DNA from 4 places in the Halopseudomonas xinjiangensis genome. Region 3 is predicted to be linked to each of the others. Evidence: predicted binding sites of a transcription regulator. Region 3 holds the regulator's gene; each other region holds the start of a gene.
What was found. The regulator FliA, encoded in region 3, starts transcription of late flagellar genes. The targets are predictions, from matches to a motif close to CTAAAGTTTNNNNNNNNNNNGCCGNTAA.

Region 1 (4,212 bases), 750 kb from region 3:
TGGACAGTGCAAGCGTGCGCAGCTCGTCACCCCAGATGATCACCAGCCCCAGCAGCAGCAGGAGCAGGAAACCATTGCGCGAGTTGACCAACCACCTCCCTCGAAGCTCGGCAGACTGAACTGTCCGCCGGATGAATCGGGCCGTCACTGCTCGGAGGATGCCGATGGTGACCACCAGAATGAGGGAGTTGAGCAAAAGCCCCATCAGGCTGTCGGGTATCTGGACCGAGGGCGGCCAAACGAAATTGTCAAACATCTGAATTCCTGCTGCGCGTATGTGCTGCTCATGATCCTGCGCACGACGCAGCACGTCAACGCAACGCTGGCATCGATGATGCATAGCACTGACGGACAGCAACGAAGGGGCGGCACACAGCGATGCGCAAGGTCGGCATTATCAAGGAAATCTGGCGTTATCCGGTGAAAGGGATGGGTGGTGAGCGCGTCGAGACCTGCGGCCTCGACGCTATGGGCTTGTATGGCGACAGGCGGTGGGCGGTACGGGACCTGAACCGGGATGAGATACAAAGTTGCAAATTCCGCCCTCAGCTGCTGCGCTGCACGGCTCGCACGATGGCTGATTCTGATACGCCGCGTATCGAGTTTCCTGATGGAGAGACGGTGTGCTGCACTGACGCTAGCGTTGAGGAGCGACTCTCCGAGTTGCTTGGTCATGCTTCCCGGATCGAGGCGCTGCAGAGCAACGAAGGGCTGGATCGGTTTCGCCGCTACAAGTTGGGCGCAATCGGCTGGCTCGACGAACTGAAGGCCACGTTTGATCGGGAGCAGGGCGAGCCGCTACCAGACTTCTCGAACCTGCCCCAATCGGTAGCCGATTTCGTTTCGGTCCCTGGAACCTTCTTCCTGGTTGCCCCGGTGCACATCGTGACCACGGCCACGCTATCCCATCTGGAAAACGTGCAGCAGAACGCTGATTGGGACGCTAGACGGTTCAGACCTAACCTTGTGATCGAAACCTTGCCTGGCGAAGAAGGCCTGGCCGAACAGGATTGGATTGGCCAGACACTTCATATGGGCGAGGTGAAGCTGACGTGCATCGCAACCACGCCGCGCTGCGGTGCGATCACCCGAGCCCAGCGCGATTTCGGGGCGGATACACTGGTTCTGCGCACGGTTGTGAGGCATGCCGATCAAAATCTCGGCGTATACGGGCGCATGTCCGAGGCAGGGTCGTTGCATGCAGGGGTTGAGGTCTGGGTCGGCTAACCTGGCCGGCCAGCGCCAGGGCGGCCGATCTGCCTCCAGTTTGGTCCTTTACTGGTGGGATTCGAGTAATCGGGAAGCGGTCTTGCACACGTTTTCTGCACCTTGGTGGATCTCGTCCATGATCGCTGCCACCTCGTTGGTGCGCTGGCGCCCATCTTCGGCCGAACGGCTCACCGCATCGACACGGCTGGTCACGTTCTGGGTGAGATCCCGGTTGCGCTGCACGACGCTTGCAATTTCGGATGTCGATTTGCTTGTCCTTGCCGCTAGCTGACGCACTTCGTCCGCCACAACGGCGAAGCCGCGACCTTGTTCTCCGGCACGCGCCGCCTCGATAGCTGCGTTGAGCGCCAGGAGGTTGGTCTGCTCGGCAATAGCGCTGATCGTCGAAACGATGTCCTCGATGCTCTTGGATTGAACATTGAGCTGCTCGATGAGCAGGGTTGTCTCGCTGACCTGTTCGGATATCCGCGCCGAGGTTTCCACGGTCGCCTGTAGCGAGGTCATGCCTTGCAGAGCGATCTGCGCGGTTTCTTCCGACGTGCTGCTGGCGACCTCGGCGGCCTGGCGGATGGCGAGAGCTTGCTGCACGCGCTCGGTTATGTCGGTCGCGAACTTGATGACCTTGGTGGTTACGCCATGTTCGTCAATGATCGGGTTGTAGGTTGCCTCCAGCCAGATGGTTTCGCCACGGCTGTTGCGTCGTTCAAAGCGCCCGGACTTGAATTCACCATTGGCCAGCTCTTTCCAGAAGTGTGGATTGGTCTGGTTGAACCCGTCCGGACAGAACATCCGGTGGTGTTTGCCAATGATCTGGTCGCCGGAATAGCCCAACGTCTCGAGAAAGTTCTGGTTGGCCCGCACCACTTCACCGGTTGGTGTGAATTCGATCACCGCTAACGAGCGATGCAACGCCTCCACGACAGCTCGCTGCTCCAAGGCTGTGTTGTGCTGTTCCGTCACGTCGGAAGCGATTTTCAGTACCTTCACCACTCGCTGCGCTTCATCAAGGACAGGGAAGTACGTGGCTTCCAGCCATATCTGGCGGCCTCGTGCGTCACGGCGCGGAAAGGTCCCTGAGCGGGCTTTGCCGTTTGCGAGTTCGCTCCACAACTGACGATACGCTGGCAAAGCAGTCAGTTCTGGCGCACAAAGTTTGCGGTGATGTTTACCGCAGAGTTGGGCGAGAGAGTAGCCGGTGACCTGGAGGAAGAGGTCGTTGGCGTCGAGAATGACCCCGTCCGGCGAGAACTCGATGACTGCGACATGACGTCTGACCGCCGCCAGCAGAGCTCTGTCTCCGTCCAGCTCAAGCTTGGTGGCTTGTAACTCGGTCTTGATCCTGTGATTGAACATTACGAAGCGTTCCTGATTGATATCGCGGCGATAGACAATAGCCATCATTCAAGGTTCGTACAACCTTTGTAATGGATTGTTCATTCTTGATATCGGCGATGTACAGGTATTCTTCAGTCTTGCAGGGCTGCGATTTTTTAGAGGGACGACATGCTGGCGGAAAGAAAAACGCCAGCTCGGATCGCTCCTGAGCTGGCGCGGAAGAGCACTTGGGACCAGGCGATTTAGACCAGTCGAGCCCAGAGGTCGTATTCGTCGGCGTCGGTGATCACCACCGTGACGATCTCGCCTGGCTTAAGCGGCTCGTCAGTGTCGATATAAACCGCGCCGTCGATTTCCGGTGCATCGGCCATGGAACGGGCGATTGGGCCGTCCTCGTCCACTTCGTCGATCAACACCTCGAGCGTCTGGCCCACCTTGCGCTGCAGGCGCGCCGCACTGATCGCCTGCTGATGAGCCATGAAACGTTCCCAGCGGTCTTCTTTGACTTCTTCCGGTACCGGGGCCGCCATCTCGTTGGCCGGGGCGCCGTCCACCGCGGAATACTTGAAACAGCCCACGCGGTCGAGCTGTGCTTCGGTCAGCCAGTCGAGCAGGTACTGGAAATCATCTTCCGTCTCGCCGGGGAAGCCGACAATGAAGGTCGAGCGAATGGTCAGCTCCGGACAGATTTCGCGCCAGGACTTGATCCGCGCGAGCGTTTTGTCTTCAAACGCAGGGCGCTTCATCGCCTTGAGAACCTTGGGGCTCGCATGTTGGAAGGGGATGTCCAGGTACGGCAGGATTTTGCCCTCGGCCATCAGCGGGATCAGCTCGTCGACGTGCGGGTAGGGGTACACATAATGCAGGCGTACCCATACGCCAAGTTCACTGAGGGCTTCGCACATTTCCGTCATGCGCGATTTGACCGGTCGACCATTCCAGAAGCCGGTGCGGTACTTGATATCGACGCCATAGGCGCTGGTGTCCTGAGAGATCACCAACAACTCTTTCACGCCTGACTTCACCAGCCGTTCGGCTTCGCCGAGCACGTCGCCGATCGGACGGCTGACCAGTTTGCCGCGCATCGACGGGATGATGCAGAAGCTGCAGCTGTGATTGCAGCCTTCGGAAATTTTCAAATAAGCATAATGACGGGGCGTCAGCTTGATCCCCTGCGGGGGAACCAGATCGACCAGCGGATTGTGGTCGGCGCGCGGCGGGACCACTTCATGCACCGCATTCACGACCTGTTCGTACTGCTGCGGCCCGGTAACAGCCAGTACGTTGGGATGCACATCCCGGATCACGCTTTCTTCGACACCCATACAGCCGGTCACGATAACCCGGCCGTTCTCGGCTATTGCTTCGCCAATGGCGTCGAGCGACTCGGCCTTGGCGGAATCGATAAAACCACAAGTGTTGACCACCACCACATCAGCGTCCTGGTAGGTCGCAACGACCTGATACCCTTCAGTACGCAGCTGCGTGAGAATACGCTCGGAGTCGACCAATGCCTTGGGACAGCCGAGACTGACGAAGCCGACTTTAGGATTGGTCGACGGGAGTTTGGACATGAAAACCTCTGAGACAGACGCGGCGGTGGCGAAGACGGCGTATTCTATCCGCCACAGTGGCACCTTGCCAGAC
Region 2 (4,212 bases), 1.2 Mb from region 3:
CACCATCAAACGGCGCCTCCAGCGTCGCATGGCCGAGGTTGCGCCGCGCCGTGTCGCGTGCGACCTGGGCGGAGACCACCTGGGCCTCGAGCCGCTCGATGGCAGCAGGGGCGAGAATGCCTTCGGCTTCGAGCAGCCGTTTCCGCGCGAGATCGGCCTCCAGTTGCGCCATCCTTGCACTGGCTTCGCGTAGCTGCGATTCGTAGTCGGAGGTGTCCAGCTCTGCCAGCGGCTGGCCACGTTCGACGCGCACCCCTTCATCTACGAGGATGCGTTCGACCCGGCCGGGGACCTCGAAGGCCAGCTGCGAGGAGTCGGCGCTGCGTACCACGCCGGAAAAGCGTAGCGGTCCGCTGGACGAATTCGCCGCTTCGAGCGATTGAACCAGGGCGACGCGTGGGGGAAGCTCGGCAGGGCTTTCTTCGGACGAACAACCGGTCAGCGCGGCGGAACAGAGGAGCAGCAGAAGTAGCAGCCGGATAGCAGGGGCATTGGCGAGTGACATCCATGATCCTTATCGACGGCGTTGGCAAGAAGAGTACAAGCCAAGTAGAGCCGGTCTGTCGAAAAAAAGTTCAGAGATGGGACACTTTTCGAATACTTCGCGGGCTGGGGCCAGCCGACGTCCGAGTTCAACGTCGGCTGGCCCCGGCTAGGCTAGCTAAGCTCGTTGGCAAAGCGCTGGACGGCACTGACGACCTGCTTGGCTCCTTCCTGGATCTCCAGAATGACGGTCCCCGCCTGGTTGGCCAGGGCCAGGCCCTGGGCGGCCTGTTCGCGACTGGTGGACATGTCCTTGACCGCTTCATCGGCCAACGCCTGGTTCTTCTCCACGACGCTGACGATTTCTTCGGTGGCGGCGCTGGTACGGCCCGCCAGTTGGCGCACTTCATCAGCGACGACAGCGAAGCCGCGACCCTGTTCACCCGCGCGCGCTGCTTCGATAGCGGCGTTCAGAGCCAGCAGGTTCGTCTGCGCCGCGATACCGCTGATGGTCTGCACGATGGAGCTGATCAGCAATGACTGCTTGCCCAGCGCCTCGATGCTTTGGGTGGCCGAATCGACCTCCGCTGCCACGCGCTGCATGGTGGTCACGGTGTCCTTGACCACCGTCGCGCCGCGTTCGGCGCTGGTGTCGGTCTGCCGGGAAATATCGTAGGCAATCCGTGCGGCCTCTCTGACTTCTTCTTCGCGCGCTACTTGTTCGCTTACAACACTGGCGAACTTGACCACTTTGTAGAGGTTGCCTTCAGCGTCGTATACCGGGTTGTAGCTGGCTTCCAGCCATACATCGCGCCCGCGGCTATCGATCCGCTGGAAGCGGCCGGAAACGTATTCCCCACGGTTCAGCGTCTGCCAGAACGACTTGTATTCCTGTGAAGACGCCAGCTCTGGCAGGCAGAACATACTGTGGTGCTTGCCGAGAAGCTGCGGCAACTTGTAGCCCATGCCCTGCAGGAACTGCTCGTTCGCGGCGATGATCGTCCCGTCCAGCTTGAACTGAATGACCGCCGTCGAGCGGATCAGTGCCTTGATGAATTGCTCGTTTTCCTTCCCGGTCTGGATCTCGTTGGTGACTTCGCGGGCATAGCCTTTGATCTTCAGGAGCTTGCCGCTCTCGTCGCGCAGGGGAAACCAGTCCAGGTGCAGCCAGGCGAGGCTGCCATCGCTACGAAGGTAACGGTAGTCGTCACCAATAGGCTCGACTTTGCTCATCGCTGCGTGAAAGTTATGAAAACACGGCAAATTCTTGACGTAGGCAGGCACCAGGTCGGACAACGGCCGGTTGCTCAGCTGATCGGCCCGGTAACCAAGTGCCTTGGCGAAACTGTCATTGACCGTCATGACGTTGAACTGCGGGTCCAGTTCGATGATCAGCGCATGGGCATCCATTTGCTCGGCCAGTTGACGTGCCATGAACAGCTCGGCTGCCTGGTCCTGCAGTTGCTTTTTCAGGTTATGGTTGAACATGGCGATCTCTGGAAGGTGGCGTACGGTGTGTATCGGCAGCTTCAGGTGTTTCTTTACGGCAATCGCCAGGTGGTCCGTGACAGACCCACCGGCGTTGCGCCGGTGGGCAGTATCAGCCTCAGTGAAGCGGCAGTTGCACTGTACCAGTGAGCTTCACTGCGCTGGGCAGGTGCGAGAAACCCAGGGTGTACTGCGGGTGGAAGCCGTACAGCATCAGGCCCACCTCGTCACCATAGCGCAGCTCGGTGCTGACCCCGACCAGCTCGGTCTGCCGCTCGCCTGTGCCGCGTAGCGGCAGTATCTGATCACCCAGCAGCTCCGGGCTGAGGCGGAAGCGTCGCTTGACCCCGACACCGACGAATACTCGCGGATCAAGGGCGGCTTCGCCGTCGATGCGCAGATCGGCGAGCGGCAAGCCCGCCAGAGTCTGGTCGCTGCTGACGCGGTACAGCGGCACGAAGCGGGGCGCGGTGCCTAGCTCGGCCAGTAGGGCCGGCGGCAGGGTTTCGACCAATTCCGTGAGGACGGCGGTAACACGTTCCGGCTCGACGGTGATCAACCCGGTCAGTGCGCTGGTAAGCAGGCTGGCGGTGTCGGCCGACAGTACGCTGAGCACATCGGCCAGCGTTCCCGGATCGAGCTTGCGCAGCAGGTTCAGCACCACATCGATCGAAGGCGGGCCGACCAGCATGTTGCCACTGTCGACGTGCAGTTCCATCCCGCCGGTAGGCATCTCCTCGGTCACTACGCTTCCGCCGCCGCTTTGGGTCAAGCATACGCGCGGAATCGCCACGTCACGTTGCAGTTTGCGCAATTTTGCATCGAGGAAGCTGTAGGACAAGTCAGCGATGCTGTACCGGGTGTCGCCGCACTGCACGTCGTTATACAGGCCGCCAAGGTTGGTGAGTCCACCGTCGGAGCCATCCTGCAAAGCCGGCAGCACGTGGCCGCCCTTGGTAATCAGCAGGTAGGCATCATTCCCAGCCTGGCGAAGGCAGTTGTAGTTCCAGGTCGCTTCGTTGGCATTGAACAGGGTGTCGTTGACGCCCTGGATGAACAAGGCGTCGACGTCGGGGACGCCGGCACCGTCTGTACGCGGCTGGCAATAGGCGCCCAACCCGTGACTGGCAAGGCGTGCGGAGGACGCCTCGCTCGCGGTGCCGGATAGCGATTCCACATACGACTGGGTGACCCAGGGCGCCTGATCCATCGCGGCGACGCCGGACAGGAAGGACAGCCAGGCGGTCTTGGGCACGCCATCGGGCGTCAGGCTGTAAGACAGATCATGCCAGGTGATGATGGGTACCAGGGCGTCGAAGCGTGCGTCCACACTCGAACCGACCAGCTGGAAACCGCCGCCATAACTGACGCCCAGTCCGCCAACCAGTGGGTCACCGCGCAGGTAAGCGAGGTGAGGCGCCAGGTTGGCCTCGGCCCAGTCGAGCAGTGCTTGTATGTCCCGGCCTTCGATCTCCGGGTCCTGTACGTTGGCCTGACCACCGCTGTCACCGAAACCGCGCTGATCGAAGGTCAGCACGAAGTAACCCGATTCCCAGGCCTTGCGAGCGGCTTCGGTCAGCGAGTCGGTTTCGCTGAGATCGGTAGAGCGGCTGCCGCTCCAGCCATGGCTGTACATCAGCAGCGGCGCGGGCTGGCCCTGCTCGAGGCGTGGCTGGTAGATGGTCACGGCGATTTCGGTGCCGTCGAACGAGGTGATGGAGACGTCGTATTTCTGCTGGGTCGTGGCAGTCCCGCCGCCGCTTATCGCGCCGGCGATGGGCTTGCTGGAGTTGCCCGCGGCTTCTGCGGACAGCGTAGTCATACCAGCCAATGCAGCACTGGCGATGGCAAGGCTCAATGCTGCGCCACGGGCGAGGCCGAGATAGGGTTTGCGAGTCATGTTCGCACCTCTTTGTTGTTCTTCTTTCGGAGTGATACGCGAGTGATTCACGTGCCAAGGGCTCGTTACGAGCCTGCATTTGAGAACGAAGTGATGCGTGGGAAGTTCCGGCTCGCCGGCAGCCCTGCGCGGGCAGAAGAGGCGGTGACCGGCGGGTCAGGCCCGTGCTAGACGAGCCGCGGTGGATCGAAAAATTTAGAGCAAATGCTCGGGTGTGCCACCCTTAGCTGTCGATCTGGCTCAAGGCTCGGCTAATACTCTGCGCATCGGCTGGTCGAACCAGGCGCTCGACTTCCTGGCCGTCACGCATGAACACCAGCGTGGGCCAGAGTTTAACGCGG
Region 3 (4,212 bases):
GTCGCCTTCAGCTGCAACAGCTTCCAGCTCCATGGCCGGAACCGCCGCGACCACAGGCGATGCGATAATCTCTTCACCGGCGGGCTGTGCGAGGACAGACAAGGCCGCGAGCAGCTCCGGATCAGCCGGCGTCGGGTCTTCGCCTTCACGCACTTCGGCAAACATCCCGTTGACCGCATCCAGCGCCTGCAACACCACGTCCATCAGTTCCGAGGTGACCTGACGCTCACCCTTGCGAAGGATGTCGAAGACGTTCTCGGCGATATGGCAGCAGGCGACCAGAGCATCGAGCTGGAGGAATCCGGCCCCGCCCTTGACGGTATGGAAACCGCGAAAGATGGCGTTGAGCAGGTCCGTATCCTCGGGACGGTTTTCCAGCTCCACCAACTGCTCGGACAATAATTCGAGGATCTCTCCGGCTTCCACCAGGAAGTCCTGGAGGATCTCTTCATCCGCGTCGAAACTCATGCACCCACTCCCCTAGAAGCCAAGGCTGGACAGAAGATCATCAACTTCGTCTTGTCCAGAAACCACGTCTTCTCTTATATCGGCATGAATCTGCGGACCTTCACCCCTGTCCGAGGTTTTTTTCTCCTCACGCTTGGGCTCGGCATGATCGATACCCGCGAGGCGGTCGACCTGACCAGCCATACGCACCAGATTGACCAGGCTTTCCTCGACATCATGAACCAGCGCGGTGACACGCTTGATCACCTGTCCGGTGAGATCCTGATAATCCTGCGCGATGAGGATGTCGTTAAGATGCGAGGACACCTGTGCACTGGATTTCTCGGTCTTTTCGAGAAACTCGCCAATCCGCCTGTACAGGTCGCGGAATTCGGTGGCGGCCATTTCGCGGCGCTGCAGACGATCCCAGTCAGCCTTGAGCGCGGACGCTTCCTGACCAAGATCCGAGACGATAGGTGCGCTACTTTCCACCAGATCCATGGTGCGGTTGGCCGCCTTGTCGGTCAGCTTGACGACATAGTCGAGCCGATCGGACGCATCGGATATCTTTGACACTTCGCCGCTGTCACCCAGCGCGTGAGATGTGTCGATCTGGAAATTCACGATGGAGTTGTGCAGCGCACGAGTCAGTTGCCCGACTTCGTGGTAAAGCCCACGATCGCGCGCCTGATTGATGGCGTGGATGACGAGGATGGCTTCGCCGAACTGGCCTTTTTCGAGAAACTCGACCAGTTGCCGCGCGTTATCCTTGAGAGAGTGTTCAAATTCCTGAGCAGTCGCCTGGCCGGGATCCTTGCTTAAAGCCATAACCTGTACCCCGGATTACTTTGCCTGGACTCGCTCGAAAATCTTTTCGATCTTTTCCTTCAGCGCCTGCGCGGTGAACGGTTTGACCACATAGCCGTTCACGCCGGCTTGTGCGGCCTCGATGATCTGGTCGCGCTTGGCTTCGGCGGTAACCATCAGCACCGGAAGATGCTTGAGACGGTCGTCGGCGCGCACGGCCCGAAGCAGGTCGATGCCGCTCATGCCCGGCATGTTCCAGTCGGTAACCAGAAAGTCGAAACCACCGCTCTGCAGCATCGGCAAGGCGGTATTGCCATCATCGGCCTCGGCCGTGTTGGTGAACCCCAGGTCGCGCAGCAGGTTCTTGATAATACGTCTCATCGTCGAAAAATCATCAACGATGAGGATCTTCATGTTCTTGTCCAAGTCGACCTCCGTACAAACCAGGGAAAGTGCAGGTTCGCACTCGCTAATCAGATGCTAATGGCCTTGCCAGCCTTGTCGTTGTTGCGGTGTGCTGGCTACCCGGGCATTGTCCGGATGCTGGCGATAAAATCAATCGTTGCGCCAGTCTGCCAGACGCGCCCGCAGGCGTGCCGCGCACTGACTGTGCAACTGGCTCACACGGGACTCGCTGACGCCGAGGACGGCACCGATTTCCTTGAGATTCAGTTCTTCGTCGTAATACAGCGATAACAGCAACCGCTCCCGCTCGGGCAGGCCATCGATAGCCTGGACCAGCGCCGACCGGAATCGCTCGTCCTGAAGCCCGCCGTAGGGCTCGTGATCGGCGTGCGCGTCGGCCTCCCCGCCCGATTCGAGCAGATCCTCGAAACTGAACAGTTTGCTGCCGCTGGTATCGTTGAGAATCGAGTAATAATCGTCGAGACTCATATTGAGTTCGGCAGCGATCTCGTGATCTTTAGCGTCACGGCCCAAACGACCTTCAACGGCACGTACTGCGTCGCTGACCATACGTGTGTTGCGGTGGACTGAGCGCGGAGCCCAGTCACCCTTGCGCACCTCGTCGAGCATGGCTCCGCGGATGCGGATGCCAGCGTAGGTCTCGAAGCTTGCACCTTTACCGTGATCGAATTTTTTTGACGCTTCGAGCAGACCGATCATGCCGGCCTGCATCAGATCCTCGACCTGAACGCTCGACGGCAACCTGCCCAGCAGGTGATAGGCGATACGTTTGACCAGGGGAGCGAATTGCTCGACAAGACGATCCTGATATTCGGCAGAACTTTGGGCGCGGGTATACATGCGTACTCCACTGGCCGATGCGTTCATAGCCCCGACCCTGTCTGCTGCACCAGACGTTCGACAAAGAACTCCAGGTGCCCACGTGGGTTGGCAGGCAGGGGCCAGGAATCCACTTTTTGCGCAATGCCACGGATGGCGATGGAAGCCTTGCTGCGCGGGAATGCGTCATACACCGCACGCTGCTTCTGGACTGCCTTGCGCACCGCTTCGTCGAAGGGCACCGCGCCGACGTACTGCAGCGCGACATCCAGGAAGCGGTCTGTCACTTTGGTCAGTTTAGCAAACACCGTACGGCCTTCCTGCGGCGTATTCACCATGTTGGCGAGCACGCGGAAACGAGTCATGCCGTAATCGCGGTTGAGCAATTTGATCAGCGCGTAAGCATCGGTGATCGAGGTCGGCTCGTCGCAGACAACGACCAGTACTTCCTGAGCCGCGCGCACGAAGCTGACGACCGAATCACCGATCCCCGCGGCGGTGTCGACGATGAGCACGTCAAGATTGTCGCCGATGTCGCTGAATGCCTGGATCAATCCCGCATGCTGCTGCGGGTTGAGGTTGACCATTTTCGCGGCGCCCGAGGCGGCCGGAACGATGCGGATTCCGCCCGGGCCGGTGATCAGCACGTCGCGCAGATCGCAGGTGCCTTCCAGCACGTCGGCGAGCGTTGCCTTGGGTTTGATACCGAGCAGGACGTCGACGTTGGCCAGGCCAAGGTCGGCATCAAGCAGTACAACGCGACGGCCCAGGTCAGCCAGTGCCAGGCTGAGGTTGACCGAAACGTTGGTTTTGCCGATCCCGCCCTTACCGCCGGTGACCGCGATAACCTGAACCGGATGTTTGATGGCCATCTGTGTCGATTACCTTGTCTTGAAATTCATTAGCTTGCCCGCTGGGTATGCAATATACCCGCAAACACGTCGGCCATGGCCTGATCTGCCGGGGCTTCGTTGCCTGCCAGGCTGACTGCCCGGCTAACCAACTGGTGACCCACAGCCTTGCTGATGTCGTCTGGAATACGCTGGCCATCTGCCAGATAGGCTACCGGCAAACCCTGTTCCATAGCCAGCCCTAGGGATTCGCCCAAAGTGGCGGCTTCGTCGACCTTGGTCAGGATACAGCCGGACAAGCCACAGGCGCGGTAATTGTGAAAAGCCGCCTTGAGTACCCGGTACTGACTGGTGGCAGCCAGAACGAGCATGGTTTTGACCCGCTTGCCCTGCGCAGCCAGCTCGCCGAGTTGTCCACGCAGTTGTGGATCCTGAGCCTGAAGACCAGCGGTATCCACCAGAACCAGTCGCTTGCCGGTGAACTCGTCGAGCACATCACTCAGACTGTTCTGCTCGTCAACCACACGCACCGGCACATTGAGAATGCGGCCCAGCGTGCGCAGTTGCTCATGCGCACCTATACGATAGGTGTCCATCGTTACCAGTGCCACGTGCTGGCTGCCGTGCTTGAGTACATAACGTGCCGCCAGCTTGCCGAGCGTGGTGGTCTTGCCGGCGCCGGTAGGGCCGACCAGGGCGATCACTCCACCCTGTTCGATGAGTTCTTCACGGATGACCGGGATGCTCTGCGCCAGATGCGCCAGCAGCAACCGCCAGGCCTGACGGGTGTCGGTGATGTCGGCCACCCTGCTCAGCAATTCCTTGCACAGCTCGGCCGGCAGACCCAGTTGAGTCAATCGGC
Region 4 (4,212 bases), 1.0 Mb from region 3:
GCGGCGAGACGCCGTATCAGTTCGTGATGAAGAACAAGGTCAAGAAAATGCACGTGACGGCGGAGCAGTTCGACAAGCTGAGCCGTGGCAAGCTGGCAATCGTTCGCCTGTCCGGCAACTTCGAACTGATTCCCTTGGACGTGGCGGAAAAGGTGATGGAACGGGCACCGCACTGGCCGGTGGTGATCGCCAAGGTACAAGCTGATACACCTGCCGACGATGATCCGTACGCGGCATTCAAGGTTCCCGACGATCTGATGTGGTAACGCGCCTCGGGCGGCTCGAAACGAGCCGCCCGAAAGCTATCAGTCGTCGTTGTCGTCTTCGGATTCTTCCGGATCGTCCATATGGCTGTCGTCGACCAGCTTCTCGTCGTCCTTCATCCGCTTCTGCTTGGTGCGCTCGTCATCTTCTGCAGCCTTCGGGCAATTCAGCGGCAGCATGAACGTCTGCGACACATCGATCAGACCGATGTGTTCGATGGTGCGACGGCCGATCAGCACCGGATAGGTCATGTCGCCACGATCACGTAACGTAAATTGCTCTTCATACACCTTGTCGCCCAGGCAGATCGACATTTGCACCACCGGGCGGCGCTCCTTGCCACCGGCACCACGGATCAGCACACGGCGATAGACCGGACGCTCGAACTTCATGGTCACCATCTCCTCGGTGTCGGCGTCACGCACCGGTACGTCATAGCGCACCCACTCTTTGCCCTTGCGCTTGAATTTCTCGATGTTCACCGCGTGCATGGATGAGGTCAGTGCGCCGGAATCCACCTTGATCTTCACCGCAGCACGCTCGGGCAGCACCCGGCCCTTTTCGATCCAGCCAACCACCACGCGACCGGCGAGCTCGTCTGAGGTGGTGATCGAGGAAGCCATCTCACCGCTGACTTCTCGCTCAGCGTAGGCGACGGAGCTCTGAAAACTGACAGCGGCACATAGCGCGGCGACAGAACACAGTTTGTAAAACGACAACATAGGAAATCCTTTGAGGGGAGACGTCGGGTAGACCCGGCTCGGGCTGTAAAGTGCCGGTGCGCGCATTCTATCCAAACCAACGAAGGTGCCAAGGGGCCAGCCTGCGAATGGGGGTTCAGGGCTGTGTCTGATTGATTCCGTTGTGCTCGAGGATCAGACCCAGCGCCCCGGAATCCTGCAGTTGGTCGACGTATGCCTTCATTTGCGCCAGCCCCGGCTCTGCCCCACTGCGCATCAACAGAAAGTGCTGGTAGTACTGATCGGCCTCCTCGGCGATCAGCAGCCGGCTTCGGTAATGCGGGTGCCTGGAGAGATAGGCTTCGAGAAAGGATTCGGTGACTACCGCCATGTCCACCCGTCCGCGCAGGACCATCTGGATGTTGCTTTCCTGCGAAAGCGTCAGTACCGCATTGTGTACATCGCGCAGATGATTGGGGTCCGCGATGAAGCCAGCGAAGGCGTAGTGGTATCCGCTGAACAGCGCGATGCGCTTGCCTTGCCGATCGTCGAAATAGTCCTGGGTGCGGCTATCCTCGGCCAGCGCGATGAACAATGCCCGGCTCAGCACGACGCCGTCGATGCTTTGAGTGTCCTGCCCTTGCCAACCCCACGCCGGGTTTTCGAAAAACAGCATGTCGAAGTGGCCCGTTTCCAATTCGCGGTAGCGTCGTGCAGCAGCCGTAGGCACGAACTCGAAGTGGTACTCGGACTGCATGGCATTGAGCCGATCGATGAGATCGAGCGTTACGCCGGTCCACTCGCCTTCGGAACTCACCTCGACGAAAGGCGGAAAGACATAACCGCCTACCCGCACGGTAGCCGGGTTAGCCAAGGCAAGCGTCGCAAGGCTCCACAGCAATAGAATTCGTGCGCAAAAGGACATGGGAAGCTCTTGTTATCATCGATGGCACATCGCCATACGGAGAGTATAGGAGACTTCAGGCGTACGCACACTCGACTGGCATGATCACCTTATGTTTTGACCACTCATCGGTTGAATTGATACCCGGCGAAATGAGGTTGCGAGGTCGCCAAGGATCGTCCAATAATCTGACGCCAGATTGCCATCGCACCCTCGAAAAAGCCGCTCAGGTTTTTCTCGTTCGTGTCGATATAACTATAAGCAGCTCGTCTCGCCTTGATATACATAGGATGGCGGCTCTAAAAAAAATAATGCTCGAATGGAAGTGGGAGAGACTCAATGAAGCTGTTGCGCAGCATCAACATACGTCAGCGAATCTGGTTGATTCTGATCGTGGCGCTGGTCGGCATGCTGGCCCTGGAAGCGGTGTCTCTGACACACCTGCGCTCGGAAATCCGTAATGCCGAAGTCACCAAAGCGACGCATCTGGTGGAGGTTGCGCATGATCTGCTTGCCCATTACCACGGCCTGCAGCAGCGCGGCGAGCTGAGCGAGGCCGAGGCCAAGACCCAGGCCCTGGCTGCGTTGCGCGTTTTACGATACGGCGGCAATGAGTATTTCTGGATCAATGACATGAACAACATCATGATCATGCATCCTTTCGCGCCCCAGACCGAGGGCACCGACCTGTCCACCATGAACAATCAGCATGGTGTCTCGGTCATCAAGGAAATGGTCGCCCTGGCGCGCAAGGAAGGCACGGCCAGCTTCGAATACAGCTGGGCCAAACCGGGCCAGACACCTGGCGAAGATCCCGGCTCACGCAAGCTTGCCGCGTTCAAGCATTTCACCCCGTGGGGCTACATGATCGGGACCGGTATCTTCCTCGACGACATGCGCGCTAAGGTGGTCCAGCAGGCCGTGCAATCGTCGGCCATCGTGCTAGGCCTGATCGCCATCATGGTCATCATCCTGTACATCATCGGCAGCAGCATTTCGCAACCGCTCAACCGGATTGTCGAGGCCATGCGCAACGTCGCCAGCGGCGAAGGCGATCTCACGCGCAAGCTGGACGACGACGCCCACGACGAATTGTCACTGATCGCCCGACACTTCAATCAGTTCACCGGCAACCTGCGCAGCCTGGTGCAACAACTGGGGGACAGCGCGCGGCAGCTGATCAGCGCCAGCCAGCAGCTCGATGGCATCAGCAACAACAGCCTGCGTGACATGACTCGCCAATCCGAGCGCATGGAGCTGATGGCCACTGCGATCAACGAGATCACCTACGGCGTGCAGGATGTTGCGCAAAATGCCAACGCAGCTGCGCAGGAAGTCGAGAATGCCAACGAGGGCGCAAACAATGGCCGGGTGCAGGTTACACGCACCATCGAGCAGATCGGTCACCTGTCGACCAGCGTCAAGACTGCCGTTGCGCATATGGAGACGCTATCCACCGATGCGAACGAGATCACCACTGTCCTGGACGTGATTCGCAACATCGCCGAACAGACCAACTTGCTCGCCCTCAACGCCGCTATCGAGGCCGCGCGAGCCGGCGAGATGGGCCGTGGCTTTGCCGTGGTCGCCGACGAAGTGCGCAACCTTGCCCAGCGCACCCAAAAGTCCACCGAAGAGATTCACAACATGATCACCAAGCTGCAGAACAACACGCAGACGGTGGTGACCGTGATCAACGAAAGCAGCCGTTATTCGGAGCTGAGCGTTCAACAAGCCAACGCAGCCGGGGAAGCGCTGGACCTCATCGCACAATCGATGCAGCAAATGGTGGAATTGAACGCATCGATCGCCAGCGCCACCACCCAGCAGTCCACCGTGGTGGAAGACGTCAACCGCAACGTGACCGAAGCAGCCGAGCTGGCTCGCGAGACCACCGACGGCGCGCAGCAAACTGCCCAGGCTAGCCAGCACCTGGCGCAGCTAGGCCAGCAGATCGACAATCTGGTCAGCCGTTTCCGTACCTGACGGTGCAAAAGCAGCGGCATTCGCAAGGGTGCCGCTGCCCTGCCCTTCTATTCCATCTTTCCCTTCTTCCTTCTGTTACTCGGGCAAGCGAGCCCGGTGAACTCTGACAAATCGTCTCTGTCGACCGCACTGAGAGCCAAGTCGGCTCATGTATCCACCAAATCAGCGGAGGAAACATGATGAAGAAACAGACATTCGCCCTTGGGTTGCTCACCTCGGCTTTGGTTGCCGCTCCCGCAATGGCGCAATCGCCCAAGCAGCAGCCGGACGACTCCTGGGTTTCAATCAGCGGTACGGTTGTTGACTCGGAAAACGATGAGTTCACGCTTGACTATGGCCACGGGCAAATCAGCGTCGAGACCGATGACTGGGAATGGT

Region 1: a site for FliA is predicted at 2,673-2,700, ahead of BLT85_RS16950 (methyl-accepting chemotaxis protein). Genes of this name have one in related genera too.
Region 2: a site for FliA is predicted at 2,001-2,028, ahead of BLT85_RS16955 (methyl-accepting chemotaxis protein). Genes of this name have one in related genera too.
Region 4: a site for FliA is predicted at 2,074-2,101, ahead of BLT85_RS07760 (methyl-accepting chemotaxis protein). Genes of this name have one in related genera too.

The regions. Positions count from the first base shown of each region.
Region 1 is NZ_LT629736.1:1,446,200-1,450,411, reverse strand. It holds gene BLT85_RS06625 (mechanosensitive ion channel domain-containing protein) at 1-256, opposite strand, end outside; gene BLT85_RS06620 (MOSC domain-containing protein) at 379-1,227, shown strand; gene BLT85_RS16950 (methyl-accepting chemotaxis protein) at 1,276-2,631, opposite strand; gene rimO (30S ribosomal protein S12 methylthiotransferase RimO) at 2,808-4,139, opposite strand.
Region 2 is NZ_LT629736.1:1,882,156-1,886,367, reverse strand. It holds gene BLT85_RS08585 (efflux RND transporter periplasmic adaptor subunit) at 1-505, opposite strand, end outside; gene BLT85_RS16955 (methyl-accepting chemotaxis protein) at 658-1,971, opposite strand; gene BLT85_RS08575 (CocE/NonD family hydrolase) at 2,090-3,871, opposite strand; gene BLT85_RS08570 (thioredoxin family protein) at 4,095-4,212, opposite strand, start outside.
Region 3 is NZ_LT629736.1:695,790-700,001, reverse strand. It holds gene BLT85_RS03205 (chemotaxis protein CheA) at 1-468, opposite strand, end outside; gene BLT85_RS03200 (protein phosphatase CheZ) at 481-1,275, opposite strand; gene BLT85_RS03195 (chemotaxis response regulator CheY) at 1,291-1,668, opposite strand; gene BLT85_RS03190 (RNA polymerase sigma factor FliA) at 1,810-2,547, opposite strand; gene fleN (flagellar synthesis regulator FleN) at 2,544-3,371, opposite strand; gene flhF (flagellar biosynthesis protein FlhF) at 3,401-4,212, opposite strand, start outside.
Region 4 is NZ_LT629736.1:1,696,745-1,700,956, forward strand. It holds gene BLT85_RS07745 (DUF2058 domain-containing protein) at 1-266, shown strand, start outside; gene rloA3 (retropepsin-like aspartic peptidase RloA3) at 306-986, opposite strand; gene BLT85_RS07755 (substrate-binding periplasmic protein) at 1,102-1,869, opposite strand; gene BLT85_RS07760 (methyl-accepting chemotaxis protein) at 2,188-3,834, shown strand; gene BLT85_RS07765 (NirD/YgiW/YdeI family stress tolerance protein) at 4,011-4,212, shown strand, end outside.